DNA from 3 places in the Paenibacillus sp. FSL R7-0340 genome. Region 1 is predicted to be linked to each of the others. Evidence: predicted binding sites of a transcription regulator. Region 1 holds the regulator's gene; each other region holds the start of a gene.
The links. The regulator Rex, encoded in region 1, represses fermentation and respiration genes when NADH is low (regulators of the CRP and FNR family bind a similar motif). The targets are predictions, from matches to a motif close to TTGTGAAATATTTCACAA.
Positions count from the first base shown of each region.

Region 2: the regulator Rex is predicted to act here: its motif matches at 6,476-6,493, upstream of MKX59_RS02695 (formate/nitrite transporter family protein).
Region 3: the regulator Rex is predicted to act here: its motif matches at 9,236-9,253, upstream of pflB (formate C-acetyltransferase).

Region 1 covers NZ_JBBOBY010000001.1:2,681,977-2,692,927, forward strand. Annotated here, with positions in the region: gene panC (pantoate--beta-alanine ligase) at 1-901, shown strand, start outside; gene panD (aspartate 1-decarboxylase) at 894-1,277, shown strand; gene MKX59_RS11905 (tetratricopeptide repeat protein) at 1,360-1,992, shown strand; gene dinG (ATP-dependent DNA helicase DinG) at 2,150-5,017, shown strand; gene MKX59_RS11915 (redox-sensing transcriptional repressor Rex) at 5,062-5,715, shown strand; gene MKX59_RS11920 (amidohydrolase) at 5,702-7,003, shown strand; gene MKX59_RS11925 (cell wall elongation regulator TseB-like domain-containing protein) at 7,041-7,565, shown strand; gene MKX59_RS11930 (hypothetical protein) at 8,012-8,545, shown strand; gene MKX59_RS11935 (AAA family ATPase) at 8,538-10,040, shown strand; gene MKX59_RS11940 (3-hydroxyacyl-CoA dehydrogenase family protein) at 10,177-10,951, shown strand, end outside.
Region 2 covers NZ_JBBOBY010000001.1:592,221-603,171, forward strand. Annotated here, with positions in the region: gene MKX59_RS02665 (AI-2E family transporter) at 1-798, shown strand, start outside; gene MKX59_RS02670 (LLM class flavin-dependent oxidoreductase) at 903-1,916, shown strand; gene MKX59_RS02675 (ABC transporter ATP-binding protein) at 2,154-3,047, shown strand; gene MKX59_RS02680 (hypothetical protein) at 3,060-3,863, shown strand; gene MKX59_RS02685 (glutathione peroxidase) at 3,951-4,427, shown strand; gene MKX59_RS02690 (FAD-dependent oxidoreductase) at 4,819-6,180, shown strand; gene MKX59_RS02695 (formate/nitrite transporter family protein) at 6,568-7,401, shown strand; gene MKX59_RS02700 (molybdopterin-containing oxidoreductase family protein) at 7,774-9,906, shown strand; gene MKX59_RS02705 (MFS transporter) at 9,953-10,951, shown strand, end outside.
Region 3 covers NZ_JBBOBY010000001.1:2,528,185-2,539,135, reverse strand. Annotated here, with positions in the region: gene MKX59_RS11130 (cytochrome c biogenesis CcdA family protein) at 1-54, opposite strand, end outside; gene metG (methionine--tRNA ligase) at 221-2,239, opposite strand; gene yidD (membrane protein insertion efficiency factor YidD) at 2,652-2,942, opposite strand; gene MKX59_RS11115 (Fur family transcriptional regulator) at 2,944-3,435, opposite strand; gene MKX59_RS11110 (copper amine oxidase N-terminal domain-containing protein) at 3,689-5,911, opposite strand; gene pflA (pyruvate formate-lyase-activating protein) at 6,131-6,889, opposite strand; gene pflB (formate C-acetyltransferase) at 6,941-9,202, opposite strand; gene adhE (bifunctional acetaldehyde-CoA/alcohol dehydrogenase) at 9,531-10,951, opposite strand, start outside.

The DNA of each region.
Region 1 (10,951 bases):
TATTGCTGAACGTCGGCAGCTTGGGACAAACGGAGCAAAAACAATAAACGATTCTGCTTCTTTACAGCAACATAAAGTCGGCTTTGTACCAACAATGGGATACCTGCATGAAGGACATGCGAGCTTGATGCACAAGGCGCGTGAAATGGCAGATACGGTGGTGCTTAGCATTTTCGTAAATCCGATTCAATTTGGACCGAATGAAGATCTGGAAAGCTACCCCCGCGATGAAGCTCGTGATTTGGAGGTAGCACGGCGCGAGGGCGTGGATATTGTATTTTTGCCAACTGTAGCAGAAATGTATCCACAACCAACCCAAACCAAAATTCGTGTATCCGCTTTGACAGATCGCTTGTGCGGTGCCTCCCGTCCCGGCCATTTTGATGGTGTGACTACGGTGGTAGCCAAGCTTTTTAACATGATAGGTCCTGATTTGGCCTTTTTTGGAATGAAGGACGCGCAGCAGGTTGCTGTGCTCCAGCAGATGGTGACTGATCTCAATATGAACGTGACTATCGTACCTTGTCCCATCGTTAGAGAGGCGGATGGTTTGGCCCTCAGCTCCCGTAATGTGTATTTAAGTGCAGAACAGCGCGAGCAGGCGTTGGTGCTGTCCCAGTCATTGCGTAAGGTGCAAGAAGTGAGCGAAGATATTGTAACAAACACAATTACGATTCGTCAGCTACATCAAATGGTGGAGTCCACCATTACTTCCTCTCCTTTAGCAGACATTGATTACATTGAAATATTAACTTTTCCCGGTCTGGAGCCCCTTCTTCCCGAGCAACGGCTATGTGATGTTCAGGAAGACGTCATCGTAGCGCTGGCTGTGAAATTTGGCAATACCCGACTGATTGACAATATAAGAATACAGAAGGCGGAGGTGCTTTCCCATGTTTAGAACCATGATGAAATCCAAAATTCACCGCGCTACCGTTACGGAAGCTAACCTGAACTATGTGGGGAGTATCACTATAGATGAAGATCTCATGGAGACATCGGATCTGTTGGAGAATGAAAAGGTTCAAATTGTAAACAATAACAATGGAGCTCGACTGGAAACCTATGTTATCCCCGGACCGCGTGGGAGCGGAGTGATCTGTCTCAACGGTGCGGCAGCCCGTTTGGTGCAGCCTGGTGATACAGTCATTATTATTTCCTATGCTTCCATGTCGAATGAAGAGGCCAAAACATACAAACCAACAGTGGTATTTGTTGATGAACATAATAAACCAGCCCAAACGATGAACAAAGAAGTACACGCGACGATCATGTAATGAATGGGAGTGCGGATGAAACCCGTCTTTTAAGCGAAAAATGTGAGTGTATTAATCCATCTTTCATAAGGGCGGGATGCACATGTTCCAGCATGTATTCGCAGAAATGAACAGCATGTTAGATGATATCGTGAAGCATTACCCATCAGCCCAGGGCTCCCGCAGGCAGGAGCTGCTACAGCACTGGAGTCTGCTGCGGAGAATGAGTGACGGAATTATGGATGAGTGGCTGGCCTTTGAGGAAAAAATGGTTTGCTTGCGTGCGGCCGGATTTTCCGCAGAGACCGATATGTCTGACACTGAGCTGCCAGAAAAAGAGCTGCCAGCTTTTAATCGGGGGCAAGGGTATTATCGATTACTTATGTACCCTGAGGCGATCCAACAATTTGAGCAGGTACTACAGCATTTTCCGAACAGCTGGCAGAGTCGCATGTATATGGGAATGGCCTATTTTCAACTGGATGATCCAGCAGAGGCTGTATGCCATTTTCAGAAGGTGCTGGACCTGACTGAGCAGGCAGGACTAAAGGCGGTCATCTATAATGCGCTAGGCTGTCTGTTGGCAAAGCAGGCTGACGTAGAGGAGGCGCAAAAATGTTTTGCTCTCGCACATCAGTTCGATCCTGCGTTACCCGAGCCGCTGCACAATATGGAAGCCTGTTTGTCCGGTACCGAAATGCTTCGATACGACAGCTCCATGATGACCTGGATGTAGTTGTCAGACACCGAGTAAGACGATGCATGCCCACCTCCTCAGGCGGCGTGTGCATCGTCTTTTTTGGCTGTCTTAATTTCCAAACAGGCGATCTTCTGCTATGCTAATATATAGAGTTATTATTTTTGTAAGTGTCATAAGAAAGGATTAAGCCCGAATGAAATTTGCGGTATTGGATTTTGAAACGACAGGCACCCAGTCCGCGGATGACATCATTCAAGTCGGACTTGCAATTATAGATCATGATAACAGCATTTCCCGTGTTTACGGCTCTTATGTGAACCCTGGCAGATCTATTCCACCTTTTATCACTGGATTGACCGGAATTACAGACGATGACGTCAAGGATGCTCCTGCACTTGAAGAAATGATGATGGAGCTCGTGCCTATGCTGGACGATGTTGTGCTGGTCGGTCATAATGTGGCGTTTGATTTTAATTTTTTGCAAAACGCTCTGGATCGGTGCGGATATTTGCCGTTTAGCGGAAGAATCTTGGATACAATGGATTTTCTGAAAATTATGTTTCCATCGCTATCTTCGTATCAGTTAGGTTTTGTGTCTTCTGAGTTCGGGCTGGCGCATGATCGCCCTCACCAAGCAGACAGCGACGCGTTGGCTACGGCTGAGGTGTTTTTAAAGTGTCTGGGTGAGCTTCAAGCATTACCTCTGATAACGATACAGCGGCTTAGTGATTTGTTTGCAGAGGAAGACAGTGACCTTGGATGGTTTCTTGATGGGGTGCGTGAAGAGAAAGAGCTTGATCCTATTCAGGATTTGGAGGGACATCAGTTTTTTCGTCAGCTTGCGCTAAAAGTGGAAGATTGGACGGAGCTAGCTGCACCGCGTAGAGAAGATGACCCGAATCCACTTTCAGGTGTTTCCTTTGAGGAGTACATGGATGATGTGCGGGACAATTTGCGTTCATCCTTGAGCCAATATGAGGAGCGCGAGGCGCAGATACAGATGATTGAGGGTGTAAATCAGGCACTGAGTGAAGACAAGCATCTGCTGATCGAAGCAGGTACAGGAACAGGAAAGTCTCTCGGTTATTTGCTCCCATCGCTGTATCACAGTGTAAAAAAAGGACAGCGCGTTATGGTAAGTACACATACGATCAACCTGCAGGAGCAATTACGCGAGCGCGACATTCCTATGCTGACCAAGGTGATTCCGTTTCCGTTCCGGGCTGCTATTTTCAAGGGTCGGGGACATTATTTGTGTCTGCGTAAGTTTGAACATAAAATAAACAGAAGAGACTTCGCGACACCGAAGGAAGACTTAATTACAGCGGCTCAGATGATCGTCTGGTTGACGCTAACAGAAACCGGTGATGATGAAGAACTGAATCTGAGCAACCGTGGAGGGGATTTCTGGGAAACGGTGGCGAGTGATTCAGAGTCCTGTCTTGGTCGTTCTTGTCCATGGTTCCGCAAATGTTATTATCATCGTGCACGCCATGAAGCAGGAATAGCGGATGTCGTTATTACGAATCACTCTAAGTTGTTCACAGACGTCAAAGCCAGTCACCAGTTGTTGCCGAGCTATGAACATCTGGTGATTGATGAAGCCCATCACCTGGAGGAAGTAGCTGGTAAGCACCTAGGTATGCATATGAAATATTTCACACTCGTGCATACACTGACGCGACTGTTCAAAGACAGCAAGAATGGACAACTGCCTTCACTTCGTCAACAGTTGGCAAAATCGGGGCACGAGAAGTCGGCGGATTGGGCTTCAACCATCGACCAGATGTATCCGCTCGTGTTAGAGGTTAAGGAAACTTGGGACCTGCTAAGCGACAAGCTGTTTGGCATGTTGCCAGAGCGAAGCGATGCGACACCGGGTGAAACAGGACAGTTTTCTTCCCGTCTCAAACCTTCGGCCAAGCCTGCAAAGTGGGATCAGGCGGGTGCTTTGGAAAATCAGCTATATGTAACGATGAGCGAAATTTTGCGCAAGGGCGACAAGCTGATGCTGGACGTCAAGGAAGAACATGACGATTATGCGGCAGATAGCCTTATTACAGATATCACGGGTCTGCTCAAGGATTTGGCGGGAATCCGAGAAAATTTGCGCTTTTTTATCCGACTCGATGATGAAACAACCGTATACTGGCTCGAAGCGAGTGGGCAATTCCGTAGTAAATCATTGCAATTTTATGCGGTGCCCGTCGATGTGAGCCGCCAGTTGAAAGAAATGTTTTTTGACAAAAAAAGAAGCATTATTCTGACGTCTGCTACCTTATCGGTAGATAAGTCGTTTCAGTACATGATCGATCAGCTCGGCTTGCAGGAGGCCGCAGATCAAGAGCGGCTGATGACTTCGCAGCTCCCGTCACCCTTTAATTACAGGGATCAGGTGTTGCTGGTCATTCCACGGGATTTCCCAAGCGTGAAGGGCAGTGTAGGAGATGCACACTTTGTAGATATGCTCGTTAGCTCTCTAGGAGCGACTGCTCAGGCGACGCGGGGGAGAATGCTCGTTCTGTTTACTTCCTATCGGATGCTCCGGCAAGTGTATGAGCCGCTCAAAGAGGCCTTAGCATCCAGCGAAATTACTGTGCTGGGACAAGGTGTGGACAGTGGGAGTCGCAGCAAGCTAACCCGCCGTTTTCAGGAAGCCAAAGCTTCTGTATTGCTGGGAACCAGCAGCTTCTGGGAAGGCGTCGATATTCCAGGAAAGGCTCTGACTTGTCTGGCCATTGTTCGCTTGCCGTTTCAACCGCCGAATCACCCGTTGCTGGAGGCAAAAAGCGAGCTGCTTCAGCAGCAGAAGAAGAATCCATTTATGAAGCTGTCTGTACCACAAGCGGTCATTCGCTTCAAACAGGGATTTGGTCGGTTAGTACGTACAGCGAGCGACCACGGGGTCGTTATCGTTTACGATACGCGTGTGATCGAATCCTATTACGGAAAGCACTTTTTGTACTCGTTACCGGGACCAAAAATGGAGCATATGCCATCGGAGCAAATGGTGCCCCGCATCGCCGAATGGCTCCAATCCGCCCCGGAGACAGAGGCATAACGGACGGACACTAAGTATGTTCGTTACAATTAGGGGGAGCAAGTATGAAATCAGATAAAATTTCAGAGGCTGTCGTACGGAGGTTACCCGTATATTTACGTTATCTGAATGCACTTCACAAACGGGAGGTGGCTACGGTCTCTTCTCAAGAGTTGGGACAGAGGCTAGATTTGAACCCGGCCCAAATCCGTAAAGATCTCGCCTATTTTGGAGATTTTGGTCGGAAGGGTATCGGTTATGATGTTTCTTATCTAATTGAGAAAATACGCCATATCCTGAAAATCGACCAGCAAATTAATGTCGTATTGGTCGGTGCGGGTAATCTGGGGCAAGCCCTTTCGAATTATAACGCTTATTTAAAAGACAATATGAAGATTGTAGCAGTATTTGATGCGTTTCCAGATAAGGTAGGGACCAAGATCAATACATTGGTCGTTCAACCGATGGATGAACTGGAAGCCACTGTGAGAGAAAAAAACATTCGAATCGGGATTATTACCGTACCTGATTTTGAAGCACAGCACGTGGCTGACAGGCTTATTGAGAGCGGAATTGGAGCGATCCTGAACTTTGCACCGACTACTCTCAAGGCACCGGCCAACATTCGGATTCATGCCACAGACTTTACAACTGATTTGCTTAGCCTCGCTTATTATTTGGAGGACGGAAAGGAAGAAACACAATATGACAGTGAATAAATGGATGATTAAAAACGGCTCTTTTGCCGTAAATGGATCAGAAGCTGGGGTAGTCCATGGTTTTATGATTGTGGAGGATAGCCGCATTACTTACATTGGCGAGACTTTGCCTGCGGGTGAGGAAGAGACGGAAGCGATTGATGGTAAAGGGTTATTGTTTTTACCTGGTCTGATTAATACTCATGGTCATGCGGCGATGTCTCTGCTGCGTGGGCATGGAGATGACTTGGCACTTCAAGTATGGCTTCAGGAAAAAATGTGGCCTATGGAAGCCAAGTTTACATCTACCGACGTGTACTGGGGTACGTCCTTGTCTGTGCTGGAAATGCTGAAAGGTGGAACAACGACCTTCCTGGACATGTACGATCATATGGATGAGGTGGCTCGTGTAGCTGAAGAGTCAGGTATTCGTGCAAGTCTGATGCGTGGAGCAATTGGACTATGCTCGGAAGAAGAACAGCGAATCAAGCTGGCTGAGGCCGTGACTTTTGCACGTAACTGGCATGGTAAAGCAGACGGGCGTATTACAACGATGATGTCTCCGCACGCGCCATACACATGTCCACCTGCGTTTATTGAAAAATTCGTACAAGCAGCGCATGATCTGGACTTGCCACTGCATACGCACATGTCTGAGACGATCGCCGAAGTGGAGCAAAACGTACGCGACTACGGTTTGCGTCCAGTTGCACATTTGGATAAGCTTGGCTTTTTCTCCCGTCCTTCGCTTGTTGCCCATGGCGTTCATTTGAACGACGAAGAAATAGCTTTACTGGCTGAACGTGGTGTAGCGGTTTCGCACAATCCGGGTAGCAACTTGAAGCTGGCAAGTGGTGTGGCAAGAGTGCCTGAATTGCTGCGTGCAGGGGTTACTGTTTCTCTCGGAACGGATGGTCCTGCCAGCAATAATAACCTGGATATGTTCGAGGAAATGCGTCTGGCGGCACTTATTCACAAGGGTGTATCCGGTGACCCTACGGCAGTTCCTGCAAGTGAAGCGCTGCGTCTGGCAACAGAATACGGTGCAAAGTCGATTGGTTTAAAAGAAGTAGGAGCGTTGGCAGCAGGCAACAAGGCTGACTTTATCGCGTTGGATCTGAATCAGGCACATTTCTTGCCGCGTACAGATCTTATTTCCCATGCGGTATACTCTGCAAGCGCCAAGGACGTGGCTCATGTGTGGGTAGACGGTCGCCAGGTTGTGAAAAACGGCGAATGCCTGACTATGGACGAGGAACGTATCAAACATGAGGCACAAGCCGCCTTTGAAGGGCTGCTGTCGCGCTAATTTAGGTGTCACATCCCCTTAGAGAGGAAGCACGGGTTTGAAAAATAAGAAAAAGTGGATAGCGGTCGCCATTTTGGCCGTGATACTGATCCTGATCAGCATTTTCTGGTATTATTCCTATGTTACTCAAGACCAGGTGGCTGAGGAAAATGCCGCTATCATTAAGGCCAAGCAATCAGGTGGTCTGGTTAGCACGACTCAAACATGGAAGTCTGTGTGGGATCAGGTATATTGGGTGGTTCAAGGGAAAAATGCACAGAATGAAAATATAATGGTGTGGGTTCCTTTTCAAAAAGTGGAAGGAAAACCTAACATACCTGCCGCAGATAATAGCGGTGTTCACACCGAGTTGCTGAAGAACGGAGTCGATGAGCAAAAAATGACGGCAATAATTCAGCAGCAGCTTCCAGGTGCAAAAATTGTAAGGCTTCAGCCGAGTGTGTTCAATGGCGAATATGTGTGGCAGTTGTTTTACGATGATGGAAGTCATCATTACTACACCTTTTATCGTTTCTCAGATGGGGTAGCGACGGGTGTGAAATATACTTTGCCCAATAACTGAGCTGGTGTGAGGATTGGCAAATGTGGAATGAATGACTAGTAAATGATTAAAAGCTCAAGAAAAAGACGTAAATACGACAAAATTCGTATTTACGTCTTTTAGTTTTGCTATGCCGTAAAGCTGGCTGAAAGCCAGTGAAGCATCTTTACCTATCCATCTTCTCTCCTAGGTCAAATTCATCTTTGTGGCGGGCAACAGCGATCGTAAGATCAAATCCTACACGCAGCGTCTCGCCTCCACCATAACCAAAGATTTTGCCTCATCACAACTCCTCCACACATTGCCTTCGATATTAGATATACGTTATGATATACTATATTTTATAAGTGATAGACAAAAATGATAGAAAAAAGAATTGCTGATCACTATAAGATCATGCAATTTGGTTGTTTGTTGACATTCGTCCCGTTTCTTCTGGGTTTTACATTTTGAGAGGAGGATGTTGTTTGAAATTGCGTGCAGTTCCTATCGTTGTGGCGGCAGTTTTGGCAGCTTTGCTGCTATTTGGGGGATGGTTCATTTACCGTCAGGTTACAATGCAAAGTCCTCTGGAAAAACTGGTATCTCAATATCCAGGCGTGACAAGCGCTCAAATAGATATTAAACAGGATCAGGTTGTATTGAAACTAGATCTCAAACCGCAGGCGGATGTGGCCAGATTGGTCGATGTGGTTAAGCAAAAAGGACAATCCATCATTGGCAGCCGCACCATTAAGCTGGATATCGCAGATCGTTCCAATTCAGCACTGAATCAATGGTGGTCTGAGGCTATGTTTCCTGTGGCCGAAGCGATGGAAAATAAAAAGTATACTCAAATTTCATCTACAGTTGAGCAGATGAAAAAGAAAAAGACGGGTATCAAAGCTGATACCGACATGGATTCGAACAATGTCTATATCCGACTCAGCGAAGGTAAAGCGACCAAGTTTATCGTTTTGCCACGTCAATCTCAGCAAATGGGGGTATGGCCTAATGCCTAGATGGATTAAGGAAATATTAATCGGCATTGTGCCGGTAACCATTATATTTCTCGTTTTTATTGGGGTAAATATTATCCCTCTTCTGGTTGCTGGCGTGATGCTCAGCGGCTTGTTAATGCTTATGCATGCGCGTGGCGGTTTGGCCGTAGGTGCTGGGCAAGAGCGTAAACGTAAAAAAAATGGTCCGGACAAGCTGACTTTTGAGGAAATCGGTGGGCAAGAAAGCGCTAAGCAGGAACTGCGCGAGGCCCTGGATTTTTTGAATCGACATGATGAAATTTCCAAGTTTGGTATCCGTCCATTAAAAGGCGTTTTGCTCACTGGTCCTCCGGGAACAGGAAAAACGCTGATGGCGAAGGCAGCGGCACACTACACTAATTCTGTATTTGTTGCAGCCTCAGGTAGTGAATTTGTTGAAATGTACGTTGGTGTTGGAGCGGGTCGTGTCCGTGAGTTGTTTCGGGAGGCGCGTACTCGTGCAGCCAAGGAAAAGAAGGAAAATGCAATTATTTTTATTGACGAAATCGATGTAATTGGTGGTAAACGTGAGGGTGGACAGCAACGAGAATATGATCAGACTTTGAATCAGTTGCTGACAGAAATGGATGGTATTTATTCCGCAGATACACCGCGGATTTTGATCATTGCGGCAACAAACCGTAAAGAAATGCTGGACAGCGCCTTAACGCGTCCAGGGCGTTTTGATCGTCATATTCAAGTGGATCTGCCTGACAAGAAGGGCCGTCTTCATATTCTAAAAATTCATGCCAAAAACAAACCGATTCAGGAAGATGCAAATCTGGACAAAATTGCTGAGGAATCTTACGGGTTTTCCGGCGCACAGCTGGAGAGCGTGATGAATGAAGCGGCAATCTATGCGATGAGACAGGATCAGAAAATGATTGCGCAGAAGCATCTGTCGATGGCGATTGACAAAGTGATGATGGGTGAAAAGACAGACCGAGAATCGACCTTGGAAGAGAAAAAACGTGTAGCGATTCATGAACTAGGACATGCTATTATGGCCGAAATTGTTCGTCCCGGTAGCGTAAGCCAGGTAGCACTTAGCCCACGTGGGAAAGCGCTTGGCTATGTGCGCCACAATCCACAGCAAGAGCATTATTTATACACCAAGCAGTTCCTGGAGGAGCAAATTATGATCTCGCTCGCAGGGGCTACGGCGGAAGAAATGTACTATGGCGGTCGCAGTACTGGCTCAAGTAATGATTTTGAGCAGGCGCTGAACATCGTTCATACGATGATGACTTCCGGTTTGACTTCACTTGGCATTATTAACATGGAAATGGTAACCAAAGAAGAACTCATGCGGGAAAATGGCGAGATTATGGCTGACCTGCATACCCGAACTTTGGAGCTGCTGGAAAAGCATCGTCCTGTGTTCGACAACTCACTTGACATCCTGATGAAGGAAGAAACTCTGTCTGGAGACCAATTTAGATGTCAATTTAGTGAAAATGCTTTATTACCAGCATAATTTTTTATGCTGGTTATTTTTTTTTACTTTTAGTCCGTGCTAAGATATTATTATCTATTGGGACATAAACATGTATTTTTCGACAAAGAAGGATACAATATATGAGAGTGACCAGGAAAGGGTGGAGTAAAGAATCATGCAATTTAAAAAAATCGGCGTCATCGGCGGCGGCACCATGGGACAGGGGATTTCTGAAATGCTCGCGTCCAAAGGAATCGATGTGCTGCTGGTAGAGCAGACACCAGAGAAACTAGACTACGCCTACAATATGATTGAAACGAGTCTGGACAAACAACTGGAAAAGTGGGCAATTACTCAAGCTGAGAAAAAATTGATCTTATCCCGTATTCAAAAAGTAATCCATTTAGCGGAGCTCGGCAGCTGTGATATGGTCATTGAGACTATTACAGAGAATCTGGACGAGAAGAAAGCAGTGTTCCAAGAGCTAGACCATGTGTGTCCAAGCAATATTATTCTTGCAAGTAATACATCCACGCTGAGCCTGACCGAGCTTGCTAGCTCGACCAAGTATCCTGAGCGTGTTATTGGTATGCACTTTATTTATCCAGTATCCCGTATTGATCTTGTAGAAATTATTCGTGGTTTGAAAACTTCGGACGATACATTTGAAAACACTAAAATGTTCGTGGAAGAGATAGTGGAGAAAAAAGGAGTCATGATTTATGAATCTCCTGGATTCGTAACAAGCCGGATTATCTGTCTGCTGATTAACGAAGCGGCCCATGTACTTCAAGAAGGCGTGGCTTCCGCTGATGATATCGATGACGCTATGCGAATCGGATATAACTTCCAAAGCGGTCCTTTGGAAATGGCTGACCGCTTTGGTCTGGATTCCGTTTTAGCTGCTCTGGAGCGTATGTTCCGTGAATTCGGCGAATTGAAATATCGTC
Region 2 (10,951 bases), 2.1 Mb from region 1:
AGCGAGCAAGTACAACGACAATTCGAGAAACTGATCGGCAGCGATTTTGTAAACCAGTTCCAGAACACCATTCAAATTAATCCATCTGAGCTGGCCTCCAAAGCTTCTGAAAAGTTATCTAGCTTTATTAATAATGCATGGACGGGCGTGGGCAGCTTCTTGGGCGTGGTTACAGAAACGGTACTTGCGATTGCCACGGTTCCATTTATTCTGTTCTACTTGCTAAAAGATGGACACAAGCTGCCACAGTTTATCCTGAAAATGCTCCCGCCTATGTTTCGTAAAGAAACAGATCGCATTATGACTGAAATGAACCATCAGGTCAGTTCCTATATTCGTGGGCAGATTATTGTCAGCTTCTGTATTGGGGCGCTGTTGTATATTGGTTATCTAATCATTGGATTAGACTACTCTCTGACGCTTGCAGTCATTGCATCCTTTACGAGCGTTGTCCCCTACTTAGGTCCCGTTATTGCCATTACACCTGCGTTAATTGTAGCCTTGGTCACCTCACCGATTATGCTGCTCAAGATGGTTATCGTATGGACAGTCGTACAGCTCATTGAGGGTAAATTTATTTCTCCACAAATTATGGGCAAATCTCTTCGAGTACATCCGATCACGATTATCTTCGTTATTCTGACGGCAGGCAATTTGTTTGGTGTGGTGGGAATTGTACTGGCGGTTCCGGGATATGCTGTCTTGAAAGTAATTGTTACACATCTGTACAGTTTCTTTAAAAAGCGTTCGCATCTCTATGAGGCGGATAAAGAGAACGCAAGTCTTTACGAGAAATAAAATTTTCCACTATAAAATTGATATGGCCCCCTCTTGGGTAACTGTGGCTACGCGTGCTATAATTAATGCCTATCCTTATTCCAAAATAGAAAGGTCAGACTTTTATGATAAAACTCAGCATTCTTGACCAATCTCCGGTATCGGAAGGCATGACGCATGCGCAGGCATTACAAAAGACCGCTGAGCTTGCTATAGAGGCGGAACGCTTGGGTTATCATCGCTTTTGGGTATCAGAGCATCATTCTGCCGCAAATCTTGCAGGGTCCAGTCCGGAGGTACTGATTTCACATCTGGCCGCCCGGACTTCAACCATTCGAGTGGGGTCGGGTGGTGTGATGCTGCCTCATTACAGCGCTTATAAAGTAGCGGAAAACTTTCGTGTGCTGGAGGGGTTGTATCCGGGACGCATTGATCTGGGTCTGGGACGAGCGCCTGGAGGAATGCCCATTGCTACCAGAGCTCTGCAAGAAGGCAAAATGCGAGGTGGCGTAGATCTATACCCTGAGCAGTTGGATGACCTGTTAGCTTATTTACATGACAGCACAGGCAATGATCACCGTTTCGGTTCGCTACAGGCGATGCCGCTCATAGAAACTGTACCGGAAATGTGGTTGCTCGGCTCCAGCGGTGATAGCGCAGGTCTGGCAGCCGAGCGTGGCGTGGGCTTTGCGTTTGCGCAGTTCATTAACGGTGAAGGTGGCACAGGGGCTATGAAGGAATACCAGGAAAGCTTCCAGCCTTCCCAGCATAGTGACCAACCGCGTTCGCTTGTTGCCGTATTTGCGATCTGTGCGGACACCGAAGAGGAGGCGAATCGGTTGGCTTCCAGTATGGACTTGTCTCTTGTACTATTAGAGCAGGGAATGCGCTCCGCTGGAACACCTTCCGTCGAAAAGGCACTGGCGTATCCGTATACGCCGTTTGACCGGATGCGTATTCGTGAGAATCGCAAACGTATGGTGGTCGGTTCGCCCGAACAGGTGAAGCGTCAGATTGAGCAATTAAGTAAGGACTATAATGCACAGGAGATCATGGTTGCGAGCATTATTCACGACTTTGATGCCAAAATGAAATCTATACGTCTCATGGCTGAAGCATTTGGACTGTCTTCTGTATAGTCATAATGCGATTCGCCGGATTTAAAAGATCACAGCTTCGAGGAGCTGTGATCTTTTTTTGAATTTTTTGAGGGAATATTGGATGATATGCACTGTATGATATAGGAAATAAACCAGTTAACACTTGATAATGATTATCAATATCTTTATTATATAAAGATAGAATGAAGTTTTGATGAAAGTCGTGCGTTAAGCCCGTGACTATATATATTGGATAAGGGAAAGGGATGATTCCAAATGTTTCGTCTGAAAACGGCAAATCTGGATATTGCTTATGAAGATCGATTGATTGTAGAAGATCTGAACGTAGAAATACCGCAAGGGAAAATCACAGCCTTGGTGGGCGCAAATGGTTCTGGCAAGTCCACCATTCTGAAGACGATGGCTCGCATCATGAATCCTAAGGGCGGCAGTGTTCTGCTTGACGGTAAATCCATTCATAAGCAATCCACCCGGGAAGTAGCTAAACAGCTGGCTATTTTGCCACAAAATCCGACTGCACCGGAAGGATTAACCGTGACGGAACTGGTATCTTACGGACGTTTTCCCTATCAAAAAGGCTTTGGCTCCATGAAAGCGGAAGATCGCAAAATGGTAGAGTGGGCCATTCAAGTAACGGGAATGAGCGAGTTCCACGATCGTCCGATTGATCAGCTTTCTGGCGGTCAGCGTCAGCGTGCTTGGATTGCTATGGCGCTTGCGCAGGATACGGATATTTTGTTTCTGGATGAGCCGACGACATTTTTAGATATGGCGCATCAACTGGAAGTGCTGCATTTGCTAGAGTATCTGAATACTTCGGCGGAGCGCACCATTGTTATGGTCGTACATGATTTGAACCATGCGGCCCGGTATGCTCAGCATATGATTGCGATCAAAAAAGGGAAGGCCGAGGCGGTAGGAACTCCAACTGAGGTTATGTCTCCTGATGTGCTGCGCGAGGTGTTCGGGATTGAGGCGGATATTGTAACAGATCCTCGTACGGGTGTACCGCTCTGTCTTCCATATGCTTTGGCTGGACAGCCAGCGGTAAGCCAAGCAGTAAAGGAAATGAATGTGGAAGAGAAGCAACCCGTGGGTTCTGTTGCCGAGCGACGTGATGCCAGACCACAAGTAGCGGCAAGAGGTTAAAGGGGACATACCATGAGACCACTGGATTACAATCAGCTTGAGCAATTAGCGAAAATAGTGAGAGTCACGCCGGAGGATGCAGTATATTCCGGCCCAGTGGCCGAATGGCTTGAACCAGAGAAAATCCGCTCTGTGATGGAGTATTACGGCGATCTTCTGCGTGCTGAAGACGATTTAACCGCAGCCGTTTATTTTGTGAACCAGTTGCGTGGTCTCGTGTTTGCACAGCATTTTATGGTGTCACTGTGTGAACGCCGTTTGGATCTGTCCGTTTCTAATCTCAGATTTCATATTTGTTATGAAGGTCAATATCCCTCTATTAGCCTCCAGGTCATCGACCTAACAGAGCTGGACAATACGCGGAACAATGGGGATGACCATTCTTCCGAACAGGCTCAGCAAGTGTTACGTGACTTTTACAGTTTGCAGATGCGGCCCATATTGGAGGCAATAGCTGCAGTGGGGAGCGCATCTATTGGGCAAATGTGGGGACAGTTTCCGTTGACATTGCTGTATTTTAAGGATAGAGTACAGCCATCGTTGACTGATCCTCAGGATGTGGAGCGCTTTGAACAAGATTATATGTATGTGACACGTGAGCTGGAGGGAGAGGTATTCGGGCGTAAAAGAAATCCGTTTACGGTTCGTCTCATTGAATTAGACAATCCTTACCGCCCCGGTGAAAATACCTACATGAAACCGTCCTGTTGCCAATATTACAAGACAGGTGGAGGCCAGCGGTATTGTTATGCTTGCCCAAAAATGTCCGCTTCCGAACGCGAAGAACGCAGACTCGAAGTGATGGCATCACGGTAAAGTCACTGTGGATGTTGGCATGTCCGTCACGTTTTGGTTAAAATAGGTTATGTAACCTAAACCAAGCGACACGAAGGAGGATGCTGTATGTCTGTCTATTCACATAATGCCGTAACACCAGCGAATCAGGAGGTTTCTCTGGATACTTACACCGGTAAGGTTCTGGTTATTGCGAATACCGCCAGTAAATGTGGACTTACCCCGCAATATGGGGATTTGCAAAAGCTTTATGACGAATATAAGGATCGGGGATTAGTTGTATTAGGATTTCCTTGCAACCAATTTGGCGGTCAGGAGCCGGGCAGCAGCGAGGAAGCGGCTGAATTTTGCCAATTGAATTATGGGGTTAGTTTCCCGATATTCGCCAAAGTGGACGTCAACGGACCGGATACAGCGCCTTTGTTTGAATATTTAAAAAAGCAACAACCTGGAGAACAGGAAGATGGGACAATTCAGTGGAATTTCACGAAATTCATTGTGAATCGTGAAGGTGTACCTGTGGGTCGTTTTGAACCGAAGGAGTCACCAGAAGCGATGAAAGCAGCTATTGAGCAATTGCTATAGTAGCTTCGCTTTAATTCCAACGTATATGTTTAAAAAGGGTCTGATTTCCGGAATGTCTCCGGGAAACGGACCTTTTTTGTTCTCTACATATGCATTTGTCTAAGGTGTGTTGCATCATGTGAAGGTAGGTTCCAAGGGCATAATCAGGAGGCTTACAGGGAAAACTGGATGGAGCAAAGAAACATTTCAGCAAACGACTGAACTCGTATATCCTTTCTTTTTTAAATGTGGACAAATTGTGAATATCTTAAAAAGCTATTGTAATGTGAAAAATATCACACTATAATAAGCGCATGAAGTGAAATAAATCACAAACGCAAACGAGCTGTTTACGTGAAACTATTCACAATTATTATACATTTTATGCCCACACACCAAGGAGGAATTTAACATGAAAGTAGCAGTTATCGGATGTACACACGCAGGCACGGCAGCTATCGTCAATACAGCTAAATGTTATCCAGATGCCGAAATTACCGTTTATGAGCGTAATGATAATATTTCATTCTTATCTTGTGGTATTGCTCTGTACGTAGGTGGTGTCGTCAAAGATCCGCACGGACTGTTTTATTCGTCTCCAGATCAACTGGCTGACTTGGGTGTAGAGACCAAGATGCTTCATGAGGTAACGAGTGTGGATACGGCAGGCAAGACGCTGCATGCACGTAATCTCCAAACAGGTGAAGAATTTACAGACACATTTGATAAATTAATTGTGACTACAGGATCATGGCCCATTATTCCGAAGCTGGAAGGCATTGAACTTGATCATATTTTGCTCTGTAAAAACTATAATCATTCGAATGATATCATTGAGAAAGCCCAGCACGTACAGAACATTACAGTCGTCGGAGCAGGATACATTGGTGTTGAACTGGTAGAAGCGTTCCAAATGAACGGTAAAAATGTAACATTGATCGACAGTGCTGATCGTATATTGAATAAGTATTTGGACCATGAGTATACAGACCGGATTGAAAGTTCCCTGAAGGAACATGGTATTAAGCTGGTACTTGGCGAGACGGTGAGTCGTTTTGAGGGTACGAACGGTAAGGTAAGTAAAGTCGTGACCTCTAAAGGAGAATATGAAACAGAGCTTGTTATTCTCTGCATCGGTTTCCGACCTCAAACGGATCTGCTCAAAGGTCAGGTAGATATGTTGCCTAACGGTGCGATCATTGTGGATAACTATATGCAAAGTAGCTGCCCGGATGTGTTTGCAGCAGGTGACAGTTGTGCAATCCGCTATAATCCGACAGGCAAAACGGCTTATATCCCTTTGGCAACCAACGCAGTTCGTATGGGTACGCTGGTAGCACGTAATCTGGTACAACCAACCATTGCCTACATGGGAACCCAAGGAACTTCGGGTATCAAAATTTACGAAGACAATATTGCAGGAACAGGCATGACGGAAGCGGCGGCAACGGACGAAGGCATGACTGTAGAAGCTGTAACCATTGAGGACAGCTACCGGCCTGAATTTATGCCAACCTCCGAAAAGGTATTACTGAAAGTGGTATATGAGCAGGAGACACGGAGAATTTTGGGGGCACAAATTATGTCGAAGGTGGATTTGACGCAATCCATTAACACGCTATCCGTAGCCATTCAAAATCATATGACCATTGACCAGTTGGCCTTTGTCGATTTCTTCTTCCAGCCACATTATAACAAGCCTTGGAATTTCCTGAACGCAGCAGGTTTACAAGCATTGCCTACAATATCCGAACGGAACCCAGTTACTGTATAATTCGGTTTGTCTGTGACATTGTTCATAAGTTTGTCAACAATCTGAGACGTATGGACGAATCCTTATAGTACAATATAGAGTAGCATAAGGATTAGGGGGTAAGTAGCTTATGGATTTGTTTTATATCCTTTTTCTTGTAGTCGTGGCGCTGGTAGGCCTCGGTGGAGTTATTTGGTTCTTGAGAGCAGTTGAAAAGGAAGAATATAACTAAATGTAAAGTGCGTAGTAGCGCAGTAGATGTAATAATACAGAAAAGACAGTCCTTTTTCCAAGGGCTGTTTTTTAATGTTCGATAAAGTGATTTTTTTCACAAACATAATCACTGATTTTAAATAAAATATGAAAGAAGAACATTTTAGTGAAAAGATATTAAAGGAGCGGGGACATATGGCGAGCTATAAACCGGGGCAAATTGCCGAAAAGACGGTGGAAACAGGAGTGGCCAAGGCGAACAACCCGTGGACTGTGGCGGTGGTACTGGGATTTTTGGCAGGTGCATTTATTGCACTCGGGTTTTTGCTGGATATACGTGTTATTGCAAGTGCGCCTAAAGAATGGGGAAGCATTGCCACCTTTATTGGAGCTGCGGTGTTCCCTGTAGGTCTGGTATTAGTTTTGATCGCCGGCGGAGAATTGCTGACCGGCAATATGATGGCGGTTCCTTTGGCGAGATGGGCAGGACGGATTAAGACAGGGGCCATGCTTCGTAATTTGGCGATTATTACGCTCAGTAATTTTGCGGGTGCGTTATTCGTTGCTTTTTTCTTTGGCCATGTGCTGGGTTTGACAGAAACGGGTCCTTACCTGGACAAAGTGGTGGATATGGCAGGACATAAGCTACATGAAAGCTTTTTGCAGTCTTTTATATCGGGTATAGGATGTAACTGGCTCGTAGCACTGGCTGTATGGCTGGCTTATAGCACAGACTCAATTGGCGGCAAAATTATGGGGATTTGGTTCCCGACCATGGCCTTTGTCGCTATTGGATTTCAGCACGTTGTTGCCAATATGTTTCTCATTCCGGCGGCTATTTTTGCAGGCCACTTTTCATGGGCAGATTATGTTATGAACTTCATTCCGGTCTGGCTGGGGAATTTGGTAGGAGGTAGCCTGTTTGTGGCTGGAGCCTACTGGTTGGCCTATTTAAAAAAGCCTCAAGCCAACGCACATCCAGTGAATGAATCTCCAACCACTTCTTCGGTTGCACATCAAATCCGTTGAGTGATCCTGCTTAATTACGGCACTTTAGACAGCAATGAACAAAGCAAATCCGCCATGACAGGCCCGGGGGAACGAAACCTGTCATGGCGGATTTTTTTGGGAGTGGTCCATGATTTGGCATGGAGGATGAGTGTGCTCTCGTCCCATAATGCCTTGATCTCTTTTACCCTCGGTAAGATATGATGAAACAGGATGTCGAAAAAAATATGATTCTTAAAAAAATCCGTTTTGCTGTATGCAGCAGACGGATTTTTTTAATATTTTGGAGAGCGGCTGTGTGGGAAAATCCTACTCTTGCCATAGGCCAAAGCTGTGGATATGATAAGATCAGTGTAATTTTTGGAAACGGTAACGGAAAGGAGCATCAACACTATGGATCATCGCAATAGCGCGCCTCCTGAGGCCACGCTTCAACAAGACTTACAAAGGGGACAGCGGATGACGGAGCAGCAGGACGGTATTTTTCCGGCTGTATGCCCGTTAGATTGCCCGGATACGTGTGGGCTCCTGCTTCACAAGGAAAATGGAAAGATAGTCAAGGTGACTGGGAACCCGGATCATCCTATTACCAAAGGGGCTATTTGTAACAAAGTTCGCAATATGACGGAGCGGGTATATGATCCTGATCGGGTGCTCTATCCGTTGAAACGTATAGGCCCCAAAGGAGAAGGAAAGTTTGAACGAATTAGCTGGGAGGAAGCGGTCGATACCATTACAGGTCGGTTCAAGGAGCTGATACGTACGGACGGATCGGAATCTATTCTCCCCTACAGCTTTTATGGCAATATGGGCGTATTGAGTGTGGATGGAATGGATCGCCGATTTTTTAATGCGCTGGGTTCAAGCCAACTGGATCAGACGATTTGCAGCGTGGCAGGGAATGAAGGCTGGGCATCCGTTATGGGCTTTAAGGGCGGCACCAGCCCGGAAGACACGGAGGATGCAGACCTCATTATTGTGTGGGGTGGCAATGTCATTAGCACCAACATGCATCAGGTCGTTTTGGCTGAGAAAGCACGTAAAAAGGGTGCTAAGGTGGTCGTTATTGACGTTCATCGCAACCGGACGGCGCAATGGGCGGATTGGTTCATTCCGTTATATCCGGGGACGGATACGGCGCTCGCGCTGGGTGTTATGAATGTGCTGTTCGCTCAGGGACTGACGGACGACGAATTTTTACATCGCTACACGGTAGGCCATGAGGAACTGCGCGAGCATGTTAAGACATATACACCAGAGCGAGTTTCGCGGATTACCGGCGTGCCGGAAGCAAATATTATCCGTTTAGCGGAAATGTACGGAACTGCGCGAGCAGCGTATATCAATATCGGCAATGGGCTTCAGCATCATGATAATGGCGGTATGAACGTACGTGCAGTTACATGTTTGCCTGCGCTCACTGGACAATGGCTAAAGCACGGCGGGGGAGCGTCACGCTCTAATGGCGCTTATGGCAAATTTAACGGCGCCAATCTGGCGCGTCCTGATCTGCGACAGAACCCGGATGCCCGGGTGATCAACATGAACCGGATCGGAGAAGCGCTGCTACAGAAGGAACAGCCGATTAAGGCGTTATTTGTATACTGTAGTAACCCGGTAGTTGTAGCTCCCGATTCGGAACGGGTGACTGAAGGATTTGAACGAGAGGATTTGTTCACAGTCGTACATGACCTGTTTCTTACGGATACGGCCCGTTATGCCGATATTGTGCTGCCTGCAGCGTCTTCCTTTGAAGGTACGGACCTATATAAATCCTACTGGCATCACTATGTCCAGATGCAGGAACCCGTCATTGCTCCACTCGGGGAAAGCAAAAGCAATTATGAGCTGTTTAGCCTGCTCGGACGGGCTATGGGCTTTGACGAAGCTGCCTTTACGGAAAGTGAAGCGGACATGATCGCAGGCGCGCTGGATAATCCAACGAACCCTTATCTCAACGGTGTAACCTTGGAAGCCTTAAAGAAGTCACCTTTTGTAAAGCTCGATATGTCGCCAAAGGCTACTTATTTGGATCGTCTAACCACGCCTTCAGGCAAGATTGAGCTATATTCGGAAAAAATGAAACAAGCAGGTCTGCCCGCGATGCCTTCATATGTGCCGCTGATTGAAGGGTATGATGGAGAGCATCGACCGCAAGCGGACGAGCGGTTTCCATTAATGTTTATTTCACCGCCAAACCATAATTTTCTGAATTCTACTTTCGCTAACTTGCCCAAGCATCAGCGGCTAGAGCGGGAGCCCTTGCTACAAATTCACCCGGAGGATGCTCAGACAAGAGGCATCGCGGATGGGGAACCGGTTACCGTATGGAATGATCGGGGGACGTATGAGCTGAAAGCCAAAGTCACCGATCTGATGCTGCCCGGTACAGTGATTAGCCAGGGATTATGGTGGGAAGGCAAAGGACGCAGACAGCGTGCCAATGTGTTAACCTCTGATCGGCTGTCGGATATGGGACAGGGGGCTACTTTCTTCTCAACGGTGGTGAATGTGAAGCACCAATGAGATAATGCCATTTATGGCGTCAGATGCAAAAGGAGAAACAAAAGATATGAAATGGTTGGAGTCTTATCCGAAAGAAGTGAAAGTGTTTCTCATTGCTAGCCTGATTAATTCCGCTGGAAGTTCATTGATGTGGCCGTTGGTCAGCATGTATGTGTTTGACGAACTGAACCGTAGTATGGGAGATGCAGGGATTGCGATTTTAGTGCAGTCTCTGGGCGGAATTTTTGGTCAAGTGCTGGGCGGAGCCCTCTATCATCGTATTGGAGCCAAAAAATTGATTGTTGGCTCACTGGCGATGAACGCGCTGGGACTTCTCACGCTTCCATTTACCAGTGGTCATTGGGTAGCGTTTGTCATCATGATGGGCTTTATAGGCTTTTTTAATGTCGTATCTGTGCCTGCGATTCAGGCCTTTGTAGGTTTTCGTTTCGCTGACCGTCGTGGAGAGCTGTTTAATATTATTTATGTCGCTAACAATATTGGGGTTGCAGTGGGTACGGGATTGAGTGGCGTTCTGGCTGACCTTTCCTATCAGCTCAGCTTTGTGATGAACGGGGTGACTTCTGCGGTATTTGCCGGGTTCTTCTGGTCTTATCTAAGCAGGGTAGATCGGGAAGAGGGAGAAGTACAGCTTAGCAAGTCCGTGAAGAAAAGAGAGGAAATACCAGCTCGTTTGCTGTTTCGTGATACCAGATTGTATCTCTTTGTGGGGGTAGGCTCGCTTTTTTTATGGTTCGGCAATTCGATCTGGAATACAGGAGTGTCTCCCCATATTATTGAGCAGGGCTTGCCTAAAACGATGTATGGGTTACTATGGACGCTGAATGGTATCCTTATTTTTGCCGCACAACCCATTATTTTTTGGATAAAACGACTGTACGCTCATCACGCTTCAGCGCAAATGACATGGGCCGGAGGATTTTATTTGGCGGCTTATATTGTCATGCTGGGCACACAGAACTATACTGGAATGATATTCGCTATGGTTCTGGCGACCCTGGGAGAAATGCTGATTGCACCTGCGGTTCCAGCATTCCTGTCTGAT
Region 3 (10,951 bases), 150 kb from region 1:
AAAAAAAGAAACCAGTCCGGCTATGATCGCCAACCCAGCGTTGATATTTGTCATCATCATTTCCTCCCACCTGTCTTAAGTGAACACAAGCAAACAAGCCCTGCCTACTAAAACATACGTATAGCGGGAGCAAAATATGATGCAAGCCAAAAAGCGCATGCCCAGGAAGAATAATTCCCGGACATACGCTCATTACGCTCTTTTATTTTTACATAGCGTTCTACTTTACAACCGCACCATTCGGCATACCTTCCGGTACGGTGGCCAGCGTAAGCTGATCTCCATGTGATGCTGCCAAAATCATACCTTGCGACAACTCTCCCCGAAGTTTTACTGGCTTCAGATTGGTCACACAGATCACCTTGCGCCCAATGATATCTTCAGGTGTATAAAACTTCGCAATCCCTGATACTACTTGCCGCTGCTCATAACCAAGGTCAAGCTGAAGCTTCAATAGTTTATCGGCCTTCTTCACAGGCTCGCAGGCGACGACCTGAGCAACGCGCAGTTCCACCTTGGCAAAATCCTCAATGCCAATCTCTTCCTTTGCCTCCGGTGCTTCCTGACTCGTCTCAGATGCATTCTGCGGTTGAGCTTGTGTCGTAGCTTCCTCCGGCTTCTTACCTCCAGTCATCGCTTCCACGATAAAAGCAACCTCTTGCTCTGAATCCAGACGCGGGAAGATCGGATTACCTTTGACCAGCTGCGTTCCTTCCGGAATACGACCGAACTGTTTGCCGCTATCCCATGTAGTCAACTCACCTTGGCTAATACCGAGCTGCTCCCAAATTTTATGAGGAGCACGGGTTAAGAATGGCTGGAGTAAGATAGAAGCGATGCGCAAGCTTTCTACCAAATGCAACATAACAGATGACAATTCGCGACGTTTTGCCTCATCCTTAGCCAAATTCCATGGTTGCGTCTCGTCAATATACTTGTTGCTACGGCTAATAAATTGGCTAATCGCCGTTAATGCCACGGAAAACTCCATGTTTTCCATGGCTTCTTCTACTTTACTATAAGTCGATGTTGCCATGTCTTCCAAAGCTCCGTCGAATGCTGTTACATTCGCTTCATAAGCTGGAACCTTACCATCAAAATATTTATCTACCATCGCCACGGTACGATTCAACAAGTTGCCCAGATCATTTGCCAAATCCGAATTAACTCGATCTACAAAACTTTCTGGTGTAAATGTTCCGTCTGCCCCAAAAGGCACCTCGCGCAGTAAGTAGTATCGTAGTTGGTCCAGACCATAACGGTCAATCAACGTCACTGGGTCTACAACATTGCCTTTAGATTTCGACATTTTACCGTCTTTCATGAGCAGCCAACCATGTGCAAATACTTTTTTAGGCAACGGAAGATCCAGCGCCATCAGCATAATCGGCCAATATATCGTGTGGAACCGTACAATCTCTTTACCTACGATATGCACATTTGCAGGCCAGAATTTATCATACAGCTCGGTATTGGAAGAGCCATAACCCAAGGCTGTGATGTAGTTGGAAAGTGCATCAATCCACACATACACGACATGCTTCGGATCCCCCTTCACCTTAATGCCCCAATCGAAGGTAGTACGGGATACAGCCAAATCCTCCAGACCCGGCTTGATGAAGTTATTGATCATCTCTTTTTTACGTGATTCCGGCTGGATAAACTGCGGATTCTCTTCATAAAATTGCAGCAACCGATCAGCATACTTGCTCATACGGAAAAAGTAACACTCTTCCTTGACCAGTTCTACAGGGTGTCCACTATCCGGGCTTTTTCCTCCAGCCACATTGCCTTCGGCGTCCTTCACCACGTCAACCAGCTGAGTTTCTGTGTAGTACGTCTCGTCAGGGATGCTGTACCAGCCTTCGTATTCTCCCTTGTAAATATCGCCTTGCTTCAGCAAACGATCAAAAATTTCTTGTACAACAGCCTTATGACGTTCCTCCGTAGTACGGATAAAATCGTCATTGGAAATGTCGAGCTTCCGCCACAGTTCTTGAATACCTGCCACAATATCATCTACGAAACGTTGCGGCGTTTTGCCTGCTGCACTTGCTTTCTGCTCAATCTTCTGACCATGCTCATCCGTTCCTGTCAAATAGCGCACTTCATAACCGCGTAGCCGCTTGTAACGGGCCATTGCATCTCCCGCAACCGTCGTGTAAGCATGACCTATATGTAGCTTGTCGCTCGGATAATAGATCGGTGTCGTAATGTAAAATGTGTTCTCATTGGACATGTGTGTTGCCTCCTGTTTTGTTCACGGCAGCTATAAGACCTGCTGACATGATGGTACTCCAATTCATGTATTTGGCACAAATTGGGCACAAAAAAGACCCCCGCCCCTATGGGACGAGAGTCACCTCACGCGTTACCACCCAATTTTCCTGTATCCTCGCAGACTACAGGCTTCACCGGTCACATCTGACCGCCCATTAACGCTGGAACACGCCTCCCCCTTACGATTGCCTCCCAAGCACTAATAATTGTGGCAAATACGCTCGAAAAAGGTTCCTCCAGGACCATATTCAGGCTTCGCTCCAGACCGGTTTGCAGCTAACCCCGGCTCTCTGTACTGGGCGGTTTACCCTACTCATCCCTTCGCAGGAAAACAATATTAACCAAAATATAACCAAATCCGCATAGCGCTGTCAAGTCAGACCCTTTTCAGAGTGGGTAGCCAAACGATCTTCGCTAGACCTATCTGTTCCCTTTTTTGCAGGAGGGACCAAATCTACGCCGCCCGGATGAAAGGGATGGCACTTGGCTATACGCTTAGCAGCAAGCCATGAACCTTTGAGCGCACCATGCATCTCTACCGCCTCCAACGCGTACGCCGAACACGTTGGATAGAATCGGCAGGTAGCCGGCTTTAACGGTGAAATATAGGAACGATAAAACTTAATCGGAGCCTGTACCACTCTGCGTGTGGTGATTTTCATTTCAGTAGCCCCCGTGGCTGTGAGTGTGACTGCTCGTCTGTCTGAATCCCCCATCCGAATTACTGTCAGTATGCCCATTCTTCTGTTGACAATCTTTGCAATAACCAAAAATTTCAAACTTGTGCTCGACGATTTGGAATTGATCCGTTGTATCCGTCATTTGCATTGGGCAAAAAGAAATCGGTAATGTTTTCTGACAGCTCAAGCAAATCATATGGTGATGGTGATGATGCTCATTACAGCTCACCTTGAACTTCATTCCATCCTCAAAAGATACCTGTTCCAGTACACCCAATTCCTGCATTACACGCAGATTACGATAAACCGTATCAAAACTAAGTCCACTGTACTTCTTACCCATATATTCATAAACGTCTTTGGGGGACAGATACCCTTCATTCTCGGAAAATAACGTGGCCAACGTCTTGCGCTGATCTGTAATACGCAGCCCCTGAGCGGACATTGTTGCAATAATTTCATCCTTTGTCAGCATGCGTTTCACCCTCCCCTGTCTGTAGTTTCAGGTTTTCTGATGCAGGCTTAGGCTTGCATCTATTTATTATACCACGATTAAAGTCAATATTATAAGAGATATTCGTATCTATACATAAGAAAAAGACGCTCTCCGGCGCTACGATTAAATTCGCAGCAGGAGAACGCCTATATTCTGCAAGTGACATCGACTTTTAAACGGTGAATGACGAGACCCAAGGTCTAAGCCGGTAAACAGCACCGGTTAATTCATATTAATTTTTAATAGCTGGTAAAGGCATAACTACTACGGAAACTGGCAAGTTACTTCCTGCAGCAGCAGTGAAATACATCTCTACACTTTCCTCGATATGCCCTGTGCGATACAGCACACTCATCTCATTTGGAGCCCATACCGCGCCGTTCGTCGGGATACCCACAACCTGATTGTTTACCATCGCATAGCCGGAATATTCGCCTCCACGCGGGTTGAACGTAATCAGTGAATACGGCGCTACATGATCCAATTTAACTTTATATACAACACCAAAATTACCGGCATTGGAAGCAGAAGAGCCGTCCAGACCGTCCGTACCAATCAGGTTCGGGTCTACCTTATTATCACCAAGAACGATACGTTGAGCTGTTTTACCAACCTCTTCGGTATAATTGAGCGAGATATCAGCATTAGCATACGTTCCACGGTTGTGAATACCGTCCTTAGGCAGTTTTGCCAGAGTAGGCATCACGGTCAACGGATCTACATTTGCATCTAACACAATAACCGTGTATTGAATAGGTTGATCCGTATATAAATCGGATAACAGAGAAATGACCTGTTTTTGCTTGATTTTTTGTGCATTCAAATCCTCTAAAATAATGCGATTTTCGCCAGGATTTAGAACTGTGCTAGAACGCTTGCTTCCATCCTGCATGGATTGAAAATATCGTTGAATCGAGACTTTACCCGCAGCCGTGGCAAATTCAGATGGTCCAGCAAAACCGGAATTTTCGACATTTATATTGGCAGGAGTGATATTGTTGTTGGTCGCAATCACGTACATCTTCACATCTCTACCCGTTTCATTGACATGATGGACGAGTATGCGCGTGCTGCCTGATCCGGTTTCTTGATACACGATACCATCCTGGAACACACGTTCTGGGCTGTTAGCACGGATCAAAAGACGCGGTGAAGAAGTACTTGTCACTGGAATAGTAGCCATGGTAGGCACCTGACTGCCGTCTACTGTATATTTATCACCATATGGTGTGAAGATTTTATTGAAATCATCTTCGTTGTACAGCAATTCATTCGTAATTTTAATTGTTTCACTTTTGGTACCTGTTGCGCCGTGCTTATCAGTCACGGTGAGTGTGATTGTTACATCACCTGGTTGGAAAAAGGCAAGTTTCTTATTCTCCCAATCACGCTTAGTGATAGCATTCTCATCATCTGTACTCAGGTCGGTAATGGTGATTTTCTCGCCCATCTTGTACTCTTTTTTATCAGTTGTAAACAGAGCCACTGGCGGCTGATTTGGTGGTCTTACTGTAATTGTAACTGAGTAAGGATCACTCCAGTTCCCAGCAGAGTCAAGAACAGAATAGGTAACTACATATGTACCCGGCTCCTGAAATACGTCCTGCTTACCTTCCCAACGTTGGTTCACAATCGGAAGACCTGTAGGAGAAGATTCCTTCGTCAAATACGTAACTTGGGTTTCGCCCGCATAGATATCTTTTTGCTGAACCGTGAAGGAAGCTTTAGGTTTCTGATTCAAATCCATGATAACTTGTTTAGTCGTATTATTCACAGTATAAGGAATATTTAAGGCCTGTGTAATCGAGGTCAATGGCACCATAAATACGTTCTTTTGCTGAAAAGCCGGTCCCTTCATTTGTCTGGCTTCACCGTTAACCGTATAAACCTTGCTGTCTGTTTTGAAGCGCATGACATTTGTTCCTTGTGTGATTACGGTTTCTTTGGTGGCAGTGTCATAACTAAACTGCAATCCGACACGGCTGACAAGAGAACGGATAGCTACATAGGAAACTCCGTCCTTAACAGTCATCGGCTGAGTTGCTGTGTACACCTGTCCGTTTTGTTCCATTTTCGCGCTGTTTAAGTACAAAATCAATTGATTAGCACCCATGGATGTTGGAGCTCCACCAGGATTGGTGATCGTTCCGTCTCCACCGTATACATCATTGGAAACGTTCGATCCGTTGGTTGTATCCGTAGGCAGGCCAGTCAATGGATCATTGGATACGCCTGTGTTATTAGGTGTAACCGTGTCATTTTGTGTGCTAGTTCCATCTTGATCTCCGATGCTATTCTGAACGCCTGAATCAGCAACATTGGCCTGAGCCTGCTGTGCGCTAACCGAATCGGTGGATTGAACGGTTGTTGATGCTGCTTCTGCTCCTACAGGGGCTACTGCGGCCACCTGAGCCACCGCAAGGGCGGTGAGCATGGTCCATTTCTTGAAATTCATTGTCTGTCTCCTTCTATCACCAAATTATTATCATTCCCGTAAAAAGTCATACTATTAGACGCGTCAGTTGTTAAAAAGTTTCTGGAAATTTTGCTGATCATGAAAAAAAGGGAACTTTCTCCTGTGACTGCAAAAAATTCAACAACAAAAAACCGCCGCCCATCTGACCTGATGTGGCGGCGGCTTCATTACTAGGAAATAGCTTTTGAACCATTTACATTATGATGGACGACAGACAGCATTCTTTCCTGCAGTCTCCAGACGACCCTCTTCAATGAGTCGGTAAGCACGTTGAACTTCTTCATCTGTAGGAGATGGAACTCCCTCCAACGGATACTCCTTACCGAGCATTTCCCACTTGTAAACACCCATTTGATGGTAAGGTAAAATTTCGAATTTCTCGACTCCGTTCAACGTTCCGATAAACCGTCCCAAATTCAATAAATCTTGCTCGTCATCATGAATACCCGGTACAAATACGTGTCTAATCCACATTTTGCGCCCTTGCTCAGACAACCAGCGAGCCGTACTTAACATACGGTCGTTAGACTTGCCTGTAAGCTTAATATGCTTGTCATTGTCAATATGCTTAATATCCAGTAGCACCAAGTCTGTTACGTCCAGCAGTTCATGGATACGGCCCGCGTCATTAAAGCCGTTACTGTCCAGTGTCGTGTGCAAATTCCACCGACGTTTCACTTCTTTGAACAGCTCTGCGACAAAATGAGCTTGCAGCGTCGGTTCTCCACCGGATACGGTCAATCCGCCTCCTGAAGAACGGTAATAGGCTAAATACGGCTCAATCTCAGCCAATACCTCCTCCAACGTCATCGGATTACCTTCATTCAAGGCCCAAGTGTCCGGGTTATGGCAATATTGACATTTCAACAAGCATCCTTGCATAAAGAGCACGAAGCGGATGCCGGGACCATCGACGGTCCCGAAGGTTTCCAATGAGTGTATGTGACCTTTCAACATGTTGCATCATCCTTCCCGCATCCGCTATGCGTGCGTCATTGTAATACTTATTTACATTGTACCGTGGAAAGTACGGTTAATAACATCCAATTGTTGTTCACGAGTCAGCTTGATAAAGTTAACGGCATAGCCGGAAACACGAATCGTCAGCTGTGGATAGTTTTCTGGGTGCTCCATTGCATCCAACAGTTGTTCACGAGCAAACACATTGACATTCAGATGATGTGCGTGGCTTCCAAAGTAGCCATCCATCATCGAAACAAGGTTTGTTTTGCGTGTTTCTTCTTCTTTACCCAGTGCTTTAGGCACGATGGAGAAGGTGTTCGAGATACCATCCAGACTGTGTTCATAAGGCAATTTGGCTACGGAACTCAGAGATGCCAAAGCACCTTTTTTATCACGGCCGTGCATTGGGTTTGCCCCTGGTGCAAACGGTTCGCCTGCTTTACGTCCATCCGGTGTTGTACCTGTTTTCTTACCGTAAACCACGTTGGAAGTAATAGTCAGTACAGATTGAGTAGGAACCGCATTACGATAAGCTTTATGCTTGCGAATCATGCTCATGAAGCTTTCTACCAGTTCCACAGCGATGTTATCTACACGGTCATCGTTGTTACCGTAGCAAGGGTATTCGCCTTCGATTTCAAAGTCAACAGCAATCCCTTTTTCGTTACGGATTGGTTTAACTTTTGCAAATTTAATGGCACTCAAGGAGTCGGTAGCAACTGACAGACCCGCAATACCACAAGCCATGGTGCGGAGAATATCACGATCATGCAACGCCATTTCAATGCGTTCGTAGCTATATTTATCATGCATGTAGTGAATAACATTCAAAGTGTTCATGTACAGTTTTGCCAACCATTCCATCATAGGTTTGAAGCGGCTCAACACTTCTTCATATTCCAGAACTTCACCTGTAATGGCTGGGAATTCAGGCCCTACTTGGACGCCAGATTTTTCATCTTTACCACCGTTAATTGCATACAGCAGAGCTTTAGCCAAGTTGGCACGAGCACCAAAGAATTGCATTTGTTTACCGATTTTCATTGCCGATACACAACAAGCAATACCATAATCGTCTCCATAAATCGGACGCATCAGATCGTCATTCTCGTACTGAATGGAGCTAGTTTCAATAGAAACTTTCGCACAATATTTTTTGAAGCCTTCAGGCAATTTTTCCGACCACAGTACAGTCAGGTTCGGCTCCGGTGCAGGTCCCAGATTGTAGAGGGTGTGCAGGAAACGGAAGCTGTTTTTAGTTACCCGAGTTTCTCCAGTTACGGACATACCACCAATGGACTCAGTAACCCAAGTTGGATCTCCACTGAATAGTTCATTATAGTCAGGTGTGCGCAAGAACTTAACAATACGCAATTTCATAACAAAATGATCGACCAGTTCTTGAGCTTGTTCTTCTGTCATTGTACCCTCTTCCATATCACGTTGAGAGTAAATATCAAGGAAGGAAGATACACGTCCTAAGGACATTGCTGCACCATTTTGTTCTTTGATTGCTGCAAGATATCCAAAATATACCCATTGGAAAGCTTCTTTCGCATTGTTAGCAGGTTTTGAAATATCAAAACCGTGCTCAGCAGCCATTTGTTTCAGTTCATTCAAAGCACGAATTTGTTCGGAAATTTCCTCACGCAGACGAATTACGTCTTCTTCCATGGAATCAACTTCAAGGCTTTTCAGTTGCAGCTTTTTATCTTGGATCAAGAAGTCTGCACCATACAAAGCTACACGACGATAGTCACCGATAATACGACCACGACCGTATGCATCTGGCAGACCAGTAATGATACCAGCTTTACGAGCTGCTCTCATTTCATCTGTATAAGCGTCAAATACACCTTGGTTGTGAGTTTTACGAATATGAGTGAAAATATCAATGATACTTTCTGGTACTTCAAAACCATAGGCTTTACAAGCGTCGATCATCATCCGAATTCCACCAAACGGCTGCAAAGAGCGTTTGAATGGAGCATCTGTTTGCACACCGACAATTTGCTCTTTATCCCGGTCTAGATAACCCGGTTTATGTGAAATAATAGTGGATGGCGTATTCACGTCTACATCAAGCACGCCGCCGTTTGCCAACTCTTTTTTGGTAAGATCGGATACAATATCCCACAATGCAGTTGTGTTGGCGGTAGGACCAACCAAAAATTCTTCATTGCCAACATAAGGTAAGATATTAGTTTCAATAAAATCGTTGACGTTGACTTCTTTAGTCCATTTGCCTTTTTTAAAACCTCTCCAGCCAGATTGTTGCTCTTGTAATTCTCTCTCAATCACCGACATGTAAATCCCTCCAAATTGTTTGGTCTTCCGGACTTGTGATTTTTTTCACGATAAAGCTATTTCTTGAGCCCGGCCTGTTCACCGATGCCTTACGCTCAGTGTCGGGACCTTTCTTACACCCTTATTGTAGAATAATGATAGAGTGTAGTATGTGATAAAAATCACAATATGAGTGATTTTTATCACTTTATTTTCCCTAGCTTCACGCCTATATCCTTAGCCTTGCCGTTCACCTCCCTTCCCAAACCAACAGGCCCTCTATATAGAGAGCCTGCATCGGTATTGAACGAGAAAATGCTTTTTCACAAGCCTCTTCGTACCTATTATATTATTGGTCAAAACGTCCGTAGAAGGCATTGCGATAGACATCAGCCAACTCAGTAACCAGCGGCAACTTCGGATTCGCAGTTGTACATTGATCTTCAAATGCGCGGTCAGCCAGATAGTCTACACGTGATTCGAAATCCTTCGCATCGAAACCGATTTGTTGGAACGATTCCTCGATACCGAGTGTTTTGTTCATCTTACGGATTGCTTCGATCAAGCTGTTAACCCCTTCTTCGGTGGTGCGTGCAGGCAGTCCCAGTATGCGCGCGATTTCTGCATAACGCTCATCCGCAACAAAGTGCGAATATTTAGGGAACGAAGCAAATTTTGTCGGTTTTTTCGCATTATAGCGAATAACGTGCGGCAGCAAAATGGCATTCGTGCGGCCATGCGCTGTATGGTATTGTCCACCCCATTTATGTGCAAGACTGTGGTTAATACCCAAGAATGCATTAGCAAACGCCATACCAGCAAGTGTGGAAGCATTATGCATTTTTTCACGAGCCAGCTTATCACCGATCAGAGCCGATTGTTCTAGGTATTGGAATACCAATTGAATGGCTTTAATTGCCAGACCATCTGTGTAATCATTAGCCATTACGGACACGTAAGCCTCGATAGCATGTGTCAGAACGTCCATACCTGTGTCCGCTACAGCTGTTTTAGGCAGCGAATATACAAACACTGGGTCAATAATTGCCACATCAGGAGTCAACTCATAGTCAGCCAGCGGGTACTTCGTGTTACCCAGGTTTTTGTCCGTAATTACTGCAAACGATGTAACTTCGGAACCTGTACCCGAGGTTGTAGGGATAGCTACAAATTGTGCTTTTTGGCCCAGACGTGGGTACTTGTAAATCCGTTTACGGATATCCATGAATTTTTGTTTTAAGTTATTGAAATCAGTATCTGGATATTCATAGAACATCCACATGCCTTTAGCCGCATCCATTGGCGAACCGCCGCCCAGTGCGATGATGCAATCCGGTTGGAAACGTCTCATCATTTCTGTACCACGTTCTACCGTAACTGTCGATGGATCTGGCTCTACTTCAGAGAACACTTCGATAGCTACCGGTGTTTGGCGTTGATGCAGATAATGAATAACACGATCCACATATCCCAGTTTTACCATCATAGGGTCCGTGATAATGGCTACACGTGTGATATCAGGCATTTTAGCAAGATACTGTGTCGAATTTTTTTCAAAATAGATTTTGGAAGGTACTTTGAACCATTGCATATTCACCGTCCGTTTCGCCACCCTTTTCACATTAATCAAATTGACTGCCGATACGTTCGACGAAGTCGAGTTACGACCGTACGAACCGCAACCGAGTGTCAACGAAGGAAGGTTGGTGTTGTAAATGTCGCCAATCGCACCATGTGTGGAAGGTGCATTTACAATGATACGTCCTGTTT